3 regions of the Pedobacter sp. MR2016-19 genome follow, and region 2 is predicted to be linked to each of the others. Evidence: riboswitches for the same ligand, from Rfam matches in the RefSeq annotation. Region 2 holds a riboswitch; each other region holds the start of a gene.
What was found. A riboswitch is a leader RNA that binds a small molecule or an ion and turns the genes downstream of it on or off. The one in region 2 is predicted to bind S-adenosylmethionine.
Positions count from the first base shown of each region.

Region 1: linked by a shared signal. The riboswitch ahead of IM793_RS05820 (O-acetylhomoserine aminocarboxypropyltransferase/cysteine synthase family protein) and the one ahead of metH (methionine synthase) in region 2 are both predicted to bind S-adenosylmethionine.
Region 3: linked by a shared signal. The riboswitch ahead of IM793_RS09835 (SusC/RagA family TonB-linked outer membrane protein) and the one ahead of metH (methionine synthase) in region 2 are both predicted to bind S-adenosylmethionine.

Region 1 is NZ_JADCNK010000003.1:240,341-244,539, forward strand. It holds gene metX (homoserine O-acetyltransferase) at 1-700, opposite strand, end outside; gene IM793_RS05820 (O-acetylhomoserine aminocarboxypropyltransferase/cysteine synthase family protein) at 731-2,062, opposite strand; SAM riboswitch class I at 2,319-2,429, opposite strand; gene IM793_RS05825 (hypothetical protein) at 2,643-3,656, shown strand; gene IM793_RS05830 (PLP-dependent aspartate aminotransferase family protein) at 3,847-4,199, opposite strand, start outside.
Region 2 is NZ_JADCNK010000006.1:156,816-161,014, reverse strand. It holds gene murQ (N-acetylmuramic acid 6-phosphate etherase) at 1-677, shown strand, start outside; gene IM793_RS10900 (hypothetical protein) at 791-1,357, shown strand; gene IM793_RS10895 (Bax inhibitor-1/YccA family protein) at 1,396-2,151, shown strand; SAM riboswitch class I at 2,265-2,369, shown strand; gene metH (methionine synthase) at 2,535-4,199, shown strand, end outside.
Region 3 is NZ_JADCNK010000005.1:224,305-228,503, forward strand. It holds gene IM793_RS09835 (SusC/RagA family TonB-linked outer membrane protein) at 1-2,236, opposite strand, end outside; SAM riboswitch class I at 2,571-2,677, opposite strand; gene IM793_RS09840 (peroxiredoxin) at 2,814-4,082, shown strand.

The DNA of each region.
Region 1 (4,199 bases), on a different contig from region 2:
AAGAAGATCTGAAATTGTCTGTCTTGTCGTTTACACTTTCTAACTGTGTACTGCCGTAAGCACTATAAGTTCTATAGCTTAAAAGTGCAATGCTACGGGCGGTTTTTAAACCTTTGCTACCACCGTTTGGTTGGTTGGCATAAAAAGTTCTGTCTGTGGTAATGGCCAAACGCTGACTTTCATTAAACGCGATGCCCCATGGAGAATGCGCTGCATTAGTCGCAATTAAAATCAGGTTTTCAATTTTATTAGGTTCCGAAATGCTCCATTCTACAGCTTGTTGCCCACCTAAAGAGCCACCGATTAATAATTTAATATAATCAATACCTAAATGTGCAGCTAATAACTGGTGGGCCGATACTAAATCCCGGATCGTAAACTGCGGAAACGAAAGGTAATAAGGCAAGCCCGTTACCGGATTGGTACTTAATGGATTGGTACTGCCGTAATGCGAGCCTAAAACATTGGCACAAACGATATAATGCTCTTCCGGGTTGAACAAAGCATTTTGGCCGAACAAACCTTCCCACCATTCAAAAACATCAGCATTGGCAGTCAGTGCGTGGCAAACCCAAATTACATTATCTTTATTTGCATTTAATTTGCCATAAGTTTGATAAGCAATTTGCAGGTTGCGGATTTTCTTTCCGCTCTCTAATTTGAACTGTTTATTGTAATTATACGTTGATGCTGTACTCATTGTTTTATTGTATTCGGAAAATGAACGGGCTTAGGCTGATAAACTCTCTGTAGGGATCTGAACATTTATAGATGCAAAAGCCTGCTCGAAATCGGCCTTAATATCATCGATATGCTCAATACCGACTGAAACCCGTAATGCGTTTGGTTTTACACCTGCGGCTAATTGCTCATCTTCACTCAATTGTTGATGTGTGGTTGCCGATGGCTGGATAATCAACGTTTTTGCATCGCCAACGTTTGCGAGGTGAGAAACCAGTTTTAAATTATCTATAACCTGTGTGGCATTTTCTTTACTTCCTTTTAATTCGAAAGATAAAACTGCGCCAAAACCGTTACTTAAATATTTTTTTGCCAGGCTATTGTATTTGCTGCTCGCTAATCCTGGATATTGTACTTCCTGAACCAATGGATGGTTTTCTAACCAGGTAGCCAGTTCAAGGGCATTGTCAACGTGGCGTTGTACACGGAGCGATAAGGTTTCTAAGCCCTGCAATAAAAGGAAAGAATTAAAAGGGGATAGGGCAGGACCAAGATCTCTTAATCCCTCCACACGTGCACGGATGATAAACTGGATGTTGCCAAATGGCCCACCGATGCCGAAAACATCGCTGAAAACCAAACCATGATAACCTGCTGATGGTTCAGAGAATTGAGGGAATTTACCATTACCCCAGTTATAGTTTCCGCCATCAATGATCACACCACCAATGCTTGTTCCATGTCCGCCAATCCATTTTGTTGCAGATTCTACCACAATGTTTGCTCCATGTTCTAAAGGCTTAAATAAATAACCTCCTGCGCCGAAAGTATTGTCAACAACTAAAGGTAGATCGTATTTCTTTGCAATTGCAGCGATTTTCTCAAAATCAGGAACACTAAATGCCGGGTTGCCGATGGTTTCCAGATAAATGGCTTTGGTTTTATCTGTTATTTTAGCTTCAAATTCCTCAGGCACATCTGGATTCGCAAAATCGACATGGATACCCAGACGTTTAAAAGCAACTTTGAACTGGTTATAAGTTCCACCGTAAATGTGCGAAGAAGAAACGATACTATCGCCGGCTTCTAAAATGTTATTCAATGCAATAAACTGTGCGGCCTGTCCTGAAGCTACCGCCAAAGCAGCTACACCACCTTCTAAAGCTGCAATACGTTTTTCGAAAACATCATTAGTCGGATTCATGATCCTGGTGTAAATGTTGCCAAACTCTTTTAAAGCAAATAAGTTGGCGCCATGCTCAGCGTTTTTAAATCCGTAAGAAGTAGTTTGGTAAATCGGCACAGCCCTCGAGCCTGTTGTTGGATCTATTTCCTGGCCAGCGTGTAATTGTAAAGTTTCAAATTTATATGATGTTGACATGATTTCTGTTTTATTTATTGATGAGACGTAGTGATTTAGGTTGATTCTAAAACCTAGCAGGGCGTATCCCGATGTTTCGGGACCTTCCAGTTTGAAAGAAACAAAAAAGGAAGATTTTTTAGATTACTGTATGCAACAGCACATACAAGTAATTGCACAACTATTGAAAAAAGTAGAAATAGAAGTTTGTTCTAAATTTTTAAGGTTTGCACTGGGTTCGCTTAGCGATTGAAGATTTAATGTTTTCATCAGTTCTAATTTATATCTCCAGATAACACCATGTTATCCGGTCAGGAATTGGCACCTTCTCTTTCTGAGGGTTGCCAGTGGGTCATCGAGCCAGTCTCTCGCCACTTCTTTATAAATCAACCTGTGAAGATTGACTTTTATTTAGCTTTCTACCAAATAATATTTCAAATGTCTGAATTTAATTTTAATACACAAAATAAAATTTTGAATTTTTGTTAATCGTTTGGGAATGAGTAATGTATTTTATTGTATTGCGGCAAATTAAAACTTTTAATATAAAAATTAACACTTAAAATTCTAAGTTTGTGTGACCTATCTAAATATAATTATGATGAAAAATATAACAGTTCTAGGCTTAGGCCTGCTATTCACGGGGATGTGTTTAACTAATGCAAACGCCCAATTCGGAGGCTTAAAAGATAAATTATTAAAAGTCGGCACTGCGCAGGGTGCTAAAGCTTTAGGTGTAGACAGGTTTTTAAAGCAGCCAGCTGCCATTACCACCAGTTTTGAAGATGTAAACAGGGAAGGCGAAAAAATGCCCGACTTTGTTAATCCTTCAAAATTAATAGCACAGCCTTTATATTTATTGCCGAAAAATCCTGAGGGTGGTTTTGTTCTTTGCGAAGGATTGTACGAAATGACGAATAAAAGTTACTGTTTAAAAGCCGGAACTTTCGCGCCATCAAAGGGCGATGGTTACATGTTTGCCCCCGTTTTGGGCTCGAAAGAAGAAATTGTAGTTGCGATATTGAAAAGTGCAGAGAAACATCCGGAAGTAGAACAGCATGATATCCAGGCCTTACTTTGGACCATTATTGCCAGAACAAAATTTGCCGATTTTAACGGACAAGTGAAAGTAACTGCAATGAAATTGTTAACGACAAAACAACTTACCCAATTGGAAGGTGGCGCTTTAGGCATTTTACCTTTCGATGTAATGGAAAAAGCTAAGGACCAGTTACCTTCAGGTGTGAGGGCTGTTTTTGAAGCAGAAAATAATATCCGTCAACTGGTGTCGTCTGGGAATTATACTTATGCCGACATGGAAAGATATGCTATTATAGCGGGGATGGCTCCACCAAGAAGTGATGTGCCAAGTGGCATCTGGACGAAACACCCTGATGGTTATTATGTACGTTATTTTCCTTCTGGTTATTCAATTACCAAAGTGCAGGTTTATGTACCAAAAGGATTATTAGCAGATGGAAATAAATTGGTTTATGATGCAGCAGGGGATATTGCTTGTCCTGCCAATACCGGTTCTCAACGTTTAGCGCAAACTAACGAACCACTGGAGGCTAACTATTCGTTAAAGTTGACCACGATTTGTAATCCTAAGTAAGTTTTGGAAAATTAGGGTACTGTAGTCCTTAGGAGATTGCAGTCCCGCTTTACGCTTTATCTTTTTGGCTACCCTTCGACTTCGCTCAGGGTGACAGCCAAAAAGGATATCGCTGCAATCGGGTTTAGCAACAAAGGTTCGAAATAACTAGAAACCTATAAGGTCTTAAAGACCTCATAGGTTTTATACTTTAACCTAACGCCTGCGCTAAATCGGCGATAATATCGTCTACATGCTCTAATCCTACTGAAATACGGAGTAAATTTTTTGGCGTTTTACTATCCGGTCCTTCTACTGAATAACGGTGTTCTATCAAACTCTCTACACCACCTAAACTGGTAGCCTGTGCAAATAGCTGAACTTTATTTGCCACTTTATGAGCAGCTTCAGCATCGCCCTTAACTAAAAACGACATCATCCCGCCAAAATCTTTCATCTGTTTTTTTGCAATTTCGTGCTGTGGGTGACTTTCCAACCCAGGATAAAAAACGGCTTCAACATTCGGATGTCCGTTTAAATAGTCGGCTACTTTTTTGCCGTTTT
Region 2 (4,199 bases):
AAATCGAAAAATTAACATCGGCCATTGCCGGGCGAATGAAAAAGGGCGGCCGTCTCTTTTACATAGGTGCAGGTACAAGTGGTCGTTTAGGCGTGGTAGATGCTTCAGAATGCCCGCCTACTTATGGTGTTCCTTTTGATTGGGTTGTAGGGATTATTGCCGGCGGAGATACAGCGATTAGAAGAGCGGTAGAATTTGCTGAAGATGATGCCGAACAAGCCTGGAAAGATCTTAAGGAATTTGATATTAATGAAAAAGATTGTTTAGTTGGCCTGGCAGCGTCAGGTACTACGCCATATGTAATCGGTGGATTAAACACGGCACGTAAGCATGGTATTTTAACAGGCTGCATTGTTTGTAATGCAGGCGGACCTATTGCTGCAGAATCGGATTTTCCGGTTGAAGTGGTGGTTGGCCCTGAATTTATTACCGGCTCCACCCGCATGAAATCCGGTACGGCGCAGAAAATGGTATTAAATATGCTAAGCACTACTGTTATGGTTCAGCTGGGGCGTGTAGTTGGAAATAAAATGGTCGATATGCAGTTAACTAACCATAAGTTGGTCGATCGAGGTACACAAATGGTGGCCGACGAACTGAATATTGGTTATGATGAAGCCGCCGAGTTGTTAACCCGTTATGGAAGTGTGCGAAAAGCAGTTGAAGCAGGGCACTAAGAAATGAGAGAAGGATAGATTGAGTGAATGAAAGAATTAGTGAGTGATAGCATGTAAGAGTAGCATTAATCATTCCCTCATTCAAAACTCGCTCATTCAATAATTAGAAAATTATGCACGAAATTGAGCCTTATTATCAGTGGAGAGATGATTATATTTCGGCAGAAGATGAGCGTTCGCCATTTTACAATACCGAATATTCAGAACTTTACTTCGATAAGCAGATTTACAATTTTTTACTGCACCCACAATGGGATGAGTTTGGTTCGAATACGTTATACATGAAGGTGTTATATGCTGATTATGACCGCAGTTATGCCATTATCGAATTTATCGGCGAGTGGAATGATGCTATTAACAACGATATTATGCTGATGAAGCGCGATATTTTAGAGCTGATGATGGATGAAGGCATTAATAAGTTTATCCTAATCGGTGAAAATGTCCTGAATTTCCATGCCTCTGATGATAGTTATTACGAAGAATGGTTTCAGGAAGTAGAAGATGGCTGGATTGTTGGGGTGAATTTTCAGGATCATGTAATCACAGAGTTTAGGGATAATAACATCGATTATTACATTAACTTTGGTGGTGCATTTGATGACTTGCCCTGGCGAACATTAAAACCACTGCAGTTCTTTAAAAAAGTTGAAGAATTGCTGACAAAAAGATTAAACTAAATATTTATTTTTATATAGTTAAATACACAAAATTTAAAATGGAACAACAAAATTATCAATATCAGGACAACAGTGTTTTTGTACAGGAAAAATCTGTTTCTAAAAAATTCTTTGCAAACGTTTTCTTATGGATGTTTGTGGCGTTGAGTTTATCAACTGTAGCAGCTTATTTATTTGGCACCAATGAGCAGTTAATGCAATACCTTTTAAATATTAATCCAGCAACTGGTAAAGTGAGCATGTCGATTTTCGGTTATGTAGCGATGTTCGCACCACTCGGATTGGTTTTATTAATGGGATTCGGTTTAAGCAGATTATCATTGCCAGCATTAATTGGCGTTTTTGTCCTTTATTCATTATTGACTGGAGTGAGTTTAAGTTTTATCTTGTTAACCTATACTTCAGGTTCAGTAGTGAGCTGTTTTGCAGGAGCTGCCGGAATATTTGGAATTATGGCATTCATGGGCTACACCACCAATATTGATCTAAGTAAATTTGGGCCGATTTTAATGGTTGGCGTAATTGGTTTAGTGATTGCCAGTGTAATTAATATGTTTGTTCAAAGCGAACAATTCAGTTTGTTTATGGCATTTATTGGTATTGCAATATTTACGGCATTAACAGCCTATGATGTACAAAAAATAAAAAGAATTGGGGAAGGGATCGAAGCTAGCGGCGAACAGGTTCTTCAGATTGAATCTAAAAAAATGGCAATTGTAGCAGCGTTGTCTTTATACCTGGATTTCTTAAATATCTTCCTTTTCTTACTTCGTATTTTCGGAAGCAGAAAGTAATCACTAACAGAACAATATTCTTAAGGCTGCGCAGTTTTGCGCGGCCTTTGTAATTTTATTTGGCAGCAAGGCGATAAATTTTGGAATTGATGTTGCTTTGTTGCATTTTTGTATGCTTATTAAGAAAGACGGAGGGATTAGACCCAACGAAGTCTTAGCAACCTGTAACCATACAAGGTGCTAAATTCTATTCTGCAAATAGCAGAAACAGATAAGTTTAGGATTACGATTCACGTACCAACTTTTTAAATAAGCTATTTAAGTATCAGGTATAAAGTATCAAGTATCAATCAAATCTGGTTAGGTACTATGCTTATTATCTGCGGTTAGGACGCATATCAGGAATCTTGATACTTGCTACTAACCACTTGCTACTATAACAAATGAGCATAAGAGAAGAATTAGAAAAACGTATTTTGGTGATTGACGGTGCAATGGGCACCATGATTCAGCGATATACCTTAACCGAAGAAGATTTTAGAGGGGAACGATTTAAAAACCATCCCTGTGATGTAAAAGGCAATAACGATTTGCTCAACATCACACGTCCGGATATTATTAAAACAATACACTTGGAGTACCTGGCCGCTGGTGCCGATATTATTGAGACTAATACATTCAGTACGCAGCGCATTTCCATGGCCGATTACCAGATGGAAGACCTTTCTTACGAAATGAGTTTTGAAGGTGCACGCGTGGCAAAAGAAGCTGTTAACGAGTTCATGGCTGCAAATCCAGACCGTAAATGTTTTGTTGCCGGTGCCATTGGCCCAACTAACCGCACCCTTTCCATGTCACCAAATGTTAACGATCCTGGTTTTAGGGCAGTTTATTTCGATGAGTTGGAAGCAGCTTATTATGAACAGGTACGTGGTTTAGTAGATGGTGGTTCTGATGTATTATTAATCGAAACCATTTTCGATACCTTGAATGCTAAAGTGGCTATTGTAGCCATTAAAAAATACGAAGAAGTAATTGGGCGTAAACTGGAGATCATGATTTCTGGTACCATTACCGATGCTTCCGGTAGAACACTTTCGGGGCAAACTGCCGAAGCTTTTTTGAACTCTGTAATGCATGCAAAACCATTAAGTATCGGTTTTAACTGTGCTTTAGGTGCCAAAGAAATGCGTCCGCACATTGAAGAGTTAGCGGCAAAAGCAGGCTGCTATGTTTCCGCCTATCCAAATGCGGGTTTGCCAAATGAGTTTGGTGCTTACGATGAGCAGCCGCATGAAACCGCACATCTGGTTGATGACTTTATTGCTTCCGGTTTTGTGAATATAGTAGGAGGTTGTTGTGGCACCACGCCAGATCATATTGGCTGTATTGCTAAAAATGCCCGAAAAGCTGAGCCCCGTAAAATACCGGTTCTTGAACCATACATGCGTTTAAGCGGATTGGAGCCTGTAACCATCACCCCAGATAGTATTTTTGTAAATATTGGTGAAAGAACCAATATTACCGGATCTCCAAAATTCTCCAAACTGATTTTGGGTGGCGATTATGAAGCCGCATTAGCCGTTGCTTTGCAGCAAGTTGAAGGCGGTGCACAGGTAATCGACGTAAACATGGATGAAGGGATGCTGGATTCGGAAGCGGCAATGACCAAATTCTTAAACCTTATTGCGTCTGAACCAGATATTGCCAAATTGCCGATCATGGTCGATTCATCTAAATGGTCGGTTATTGAAAATGGCTTAAAATGTTTGCAGGGAAAAGGAATTGTAAACTCGATTTCCTTAAAAGAAGGAGAAGATAAATTCCGCGAAAGTGCCCGCAAAATTATGCAATACGGCGCCGCGGTTGTGGTAATGGCTTTTGATGAGCAGGGACAGGCCGATAATTACGAGCGTAGAAAGGAAATCTGTAAAAGAAGTTATGATATTTTGGTACACGAAATTGGTTTCCCGCCAGAGGATATTATTTTCGACCCAAATATCTTGACCGTTGCAACCGGATTGGAAGAGCATAATAATTATGCCGTCGATTTTATAAATGCCACCCGTTGGATCAAAGAAAACCTGCCTCATGCGAAAGTGAGTGGT
Region 3 (4,199 bases), on a different contig from region 2:
GTTTTGAGCTAAATCCGGTGCTTTGACTTACATCGGCTGCCAAAATCTGATTGTAACTATTGGTATTGTATGCACTTAAATCTAAACGTAACCTTTTGTTAAAGAAAACAGCCTCAACACCCAGTTCTGTTGAAGTGGTAGTTTCTGGTTTAAGGTTAGGATTAAGGTCGATATTACTTGTGGTAAGTTGAGGGTTTGCGTTAAAAGGCGCACTAAACGCATAAGTATTGATCAAACGATAAGGATCTGCATCTTTACCTACTTTAGACCAGCCCCCACGTATTTTCAAATAATTAAGGGCTTCACTTTTAATATCAAAGGCTTCGGTTGCTACAAAACTTCCGTTAAATGACGGGTAAAAATAAGACCTGTTCTGTGCTGGTAAGGTAGACGACCAATCGTTACGTGCCGTGATGTTGGCGAAAAGGTAATTTCTGAAACCGATCTGACCTGATGCATAAACACTATATGATTTTAAACGCGATAAATTATTAGATGAAATCAGGGGATCACGAGAGTTTTTAAGGGTATAAAGTCCTGCGATGGCTAGTTTAGGTGCACTTTGATCATTCTGCTCAATATATTGCCTGCGGATGTTACCACCACCCAATAATTCTAAGCTAAAATCATCATTTAACTGCTTGTTAAAGTTTAAGGTTGCATCGGTATTATTCTCGCTTACCGTAAAGGCACTCTCTGTGTAAGAGCCAAAAGGTGTTCCGTTCGTACCATAAGCGATTCTAACTTTACGCCTGTCGTTGTAATAATCCGTACCCGATCTGAAATTGAAATCAAGGCCATCAATAATCTTATAATTAAGGGCTAAGCTACCGATAATGCGACTGCGGTTCTGCGAAACTGTATTTTCGTAAGCTATCCAATATGGATTGCTGTAATAGCTGTTATTCCAGTTAAACGTTTTTCCATTTTCATCCAAATAGTTTTTTAACTGGTTAATATCAACCTGACGGCCAAACCACGTAAACTGCAACATGGTACTTGTTGAACGTGAACCTCCTGTGCCAGGCAAATTATCTGAATTAAGTTTGCTATAATTCGCATTAGCCGTTAAGGTTAGTTTTGGTGTTATCTTTAGTGACGTATTTAATACAAATGAGTTTTTACCCTGTCCGGAATTCGGCACAATGCCTACTTGTTTCAGGTTATTGTAGGAGATGCGGTAATCGTACCTTTCGCCTGCATCTGCGACCGATACCCCATTATTTAATGAATATCCGGTTTGAAAGAAATCGCGTACGTTATCCGGATGGGCTATAAATGGAACCGCAACTCCTTTTGAAAAAAACTGCGGAATTAATCTTCCATCCAGTTTTGGCCCCCAGCTCTCATCTACCCCATCATTAATACCTTTACCTGCGCCATCCACATAACTGAACTTCCCTTCTGATCCCTGACCAAAAGCATTTTGATAAACTGGCAGGGTGAGCAATGTTTCTAAAACGGCATTGGAGTTAATATCAATGCCCAATCCTTTTTTCGATTTACCTGTTTTGGTTTTAATCAGGATCACCCCTGCGGCAGCCCTGGAGCCATATAATGCCGCTGCATTTGGTCCTTTTAGCACACTAATTGATTCTATATCCTCTGGATTGATATCTGAAATGGCATTCGCATAATCTCTTGCCCCTGCAGAATTCAACTGAGAGTTATCTACCGGAATCCCATCAACCACAAATAATGGCTGGTTATTTCCGGCTATAGATGTTTCTCCTCTGATGACTACGCGTGATGATCCCATGCTCCCCTGACTGTTCGTTACCCTAACTCCGGCTATTTTTCCAGCCAGTGCATTTACCAGGTTAGATTCTTTAGCTTCGGCCAGATCTTGTCCTTTTAATTCCTGAACTGCATAACCGAGCGATTTTTTCTGCCTCGAAATTCCCAAGGCGGTAACCACTACTTCATCCAACGCATTATCACTTGATTGAAGAATGACCGAAATCGGCCCGGCATTTTTATTGATTTGTATTTCCTGGGTTTTAAAACCGATATAAGAAAATACTAAAGTACCTTGATCAGGCGCACTGATAGAAAAAACACCTTTCCCATCAGAAATGGTAGTTTGCCTGGTTTCTTTGATAAATATAGAAACGCCGGGCAGTGTCTCGCCATCTGCCGACTTTACCGTTCCGGTAACGGTGACATTTTGAGCAAATACCTGCTGCGTAATAAAGAGCAGTAAGATGAATGCCATTGATTTTAAAAATTTGATCATGTGTGTGTTTTAAAAATTGGTTAAAAGATAAATTTTGGACAAAACGAATCCCTAACGGTTAATAACCGTGTTTTATAAAAAAATAAAATGGGATGGTTAGATCAAAAGTGCCTGTTAAAACGGAGCAATTTTAACAGGACTAGCGCATTCGGGAGTCTACACAAGGATTTACATAAGGATTTACATAAGGCGATTTTAGCTTGTCTGTTTTTCTCATTTGAATGATTTTATTTAATGCATAATTTAATTTCAAGAAGGCATTCAGGGCTAAAAAAAAGCACCTCTTAAACCAGAAGTGCTCCATATATTTTATATTAGGATAGCGCAAACAACTGACTTAACTACCCCAGATTCATCTGGGATGGAATTAGCACCATTTCTAAAAATTAGATGGTTGCTAAGGTTTCACAGGGCCATTCCCTCCGCCTTTCTTGATAAGTATTTTAAAATAACTTGGGCAAAGGTATAATTAATTCCATTTATCCTATAGTTTTTATAGTTTTTTTATCGAAATATTTTTTCTTTGACAATACATCCATATCTTTGTCTAGTAATTTAGTCGACAAACACAGTCCCAATGAAACTTAAATCCCTTTTAACAGCCGTACTGGCAATATCAATAACCTTCACCTATGCTCAGGAACAAACGGCCCTGGTAAAAAAACAGGCAGCAAAACTTCAGGAGAAAAACCAAAAAACATTTGTTGCTCCCGGTAACTGGCGTGGAATAGCTAAAGTAAAGGAAGGATTAGAAATCCCTTTCAACTTCGAGATCAGCGAAAAAAACGGTCAGCAAAAATTATATTTCCGCAATGCTGAAGAGCGTTTCGAAGGTGGTCCTGTAAAACAAACTGCCGACTCGCTTTTTGTCAAACTGGATCAGTTTGATAACGAGCTTGCATTTGCTATAGTTGGCAATCAATTAACGGGTACGTTAAGAAAACAGGATAAAGCTGGTAAACCTTTAGTCATTATTGCCGAGCACAAAAATTACCGTTTTAAAACTGATAAACCTGCTACAGCAGACTATTCTGGTAGTTACGATGTGATTTTTACATCGCCAAATGGTAAAGAAGAAAAAACAGTAGGTTTATTTAAGCAAGCAGGGAACAAACTTACGGGTACTTTTCTCCGCGTAACCGGCGATTCTCGTTATCTGGAAGGTGTTGTAGAAGGAAATGAATTTCAACTTTCGAGTTTTATCGGCTCCTCTCCTGCTTATTACAAAGGAACTTTCCAGGCAGATGGTGCTATTAAGGGTGAAGTTTTAGGAGCAAGGGGTAGTCAGCCTTTTACCGGAACCAAAAATAAAGATGCAGCCCTCCCCGATCCTTACAAGCTTACTTATCTTAAATCAGGATACAAAACACTTGATTTTAGCTTTCCTGATCTAAATGGAAAAAAGATTTCGCTAAAAGATGAAAAGTATAAAAACAAAGTGGTGATTTTAACCATTACTGGTAGCTGGTGCCCTAATTGTGTTGACGAAGCTACTTTTATGGCGCCATGGTACAAAAAGAACAAAAACCGCGGTGTAGAAATTATTGCTTTGCATTATGAGCGTTCAACCGAGCCTGAATATGCAAAGAAAGTAATGACCCGTTTCAGAGAACGTTTTGGTATCGAATACGACCAGGTATTGGCAGGTACAGCGGACAAACAGGTGGTATCTGAATCGTTACCCGCGCTTGATTCATTTTTATCTTTCCCAACAACCATTATCATCGATAAACAGGGAAATGTAGCCCAGATCCATACAGGTTTTAATGGCCCGGCAACCGGTAAATTTTATGATGAATTTGTGAAAGAATTTAATGCGGAGATTGATACGCTGTTGAAGAAATAGTTAGTCTTACCGGGCGTTTTAACGTGATCGTCACCCTGAATTCATTTAAGGGTCTAAGTAAATGGATTGCGCAAGAAAAATCTTCATTGTGAGGTAATGACTATCCCTCGCAGTGTA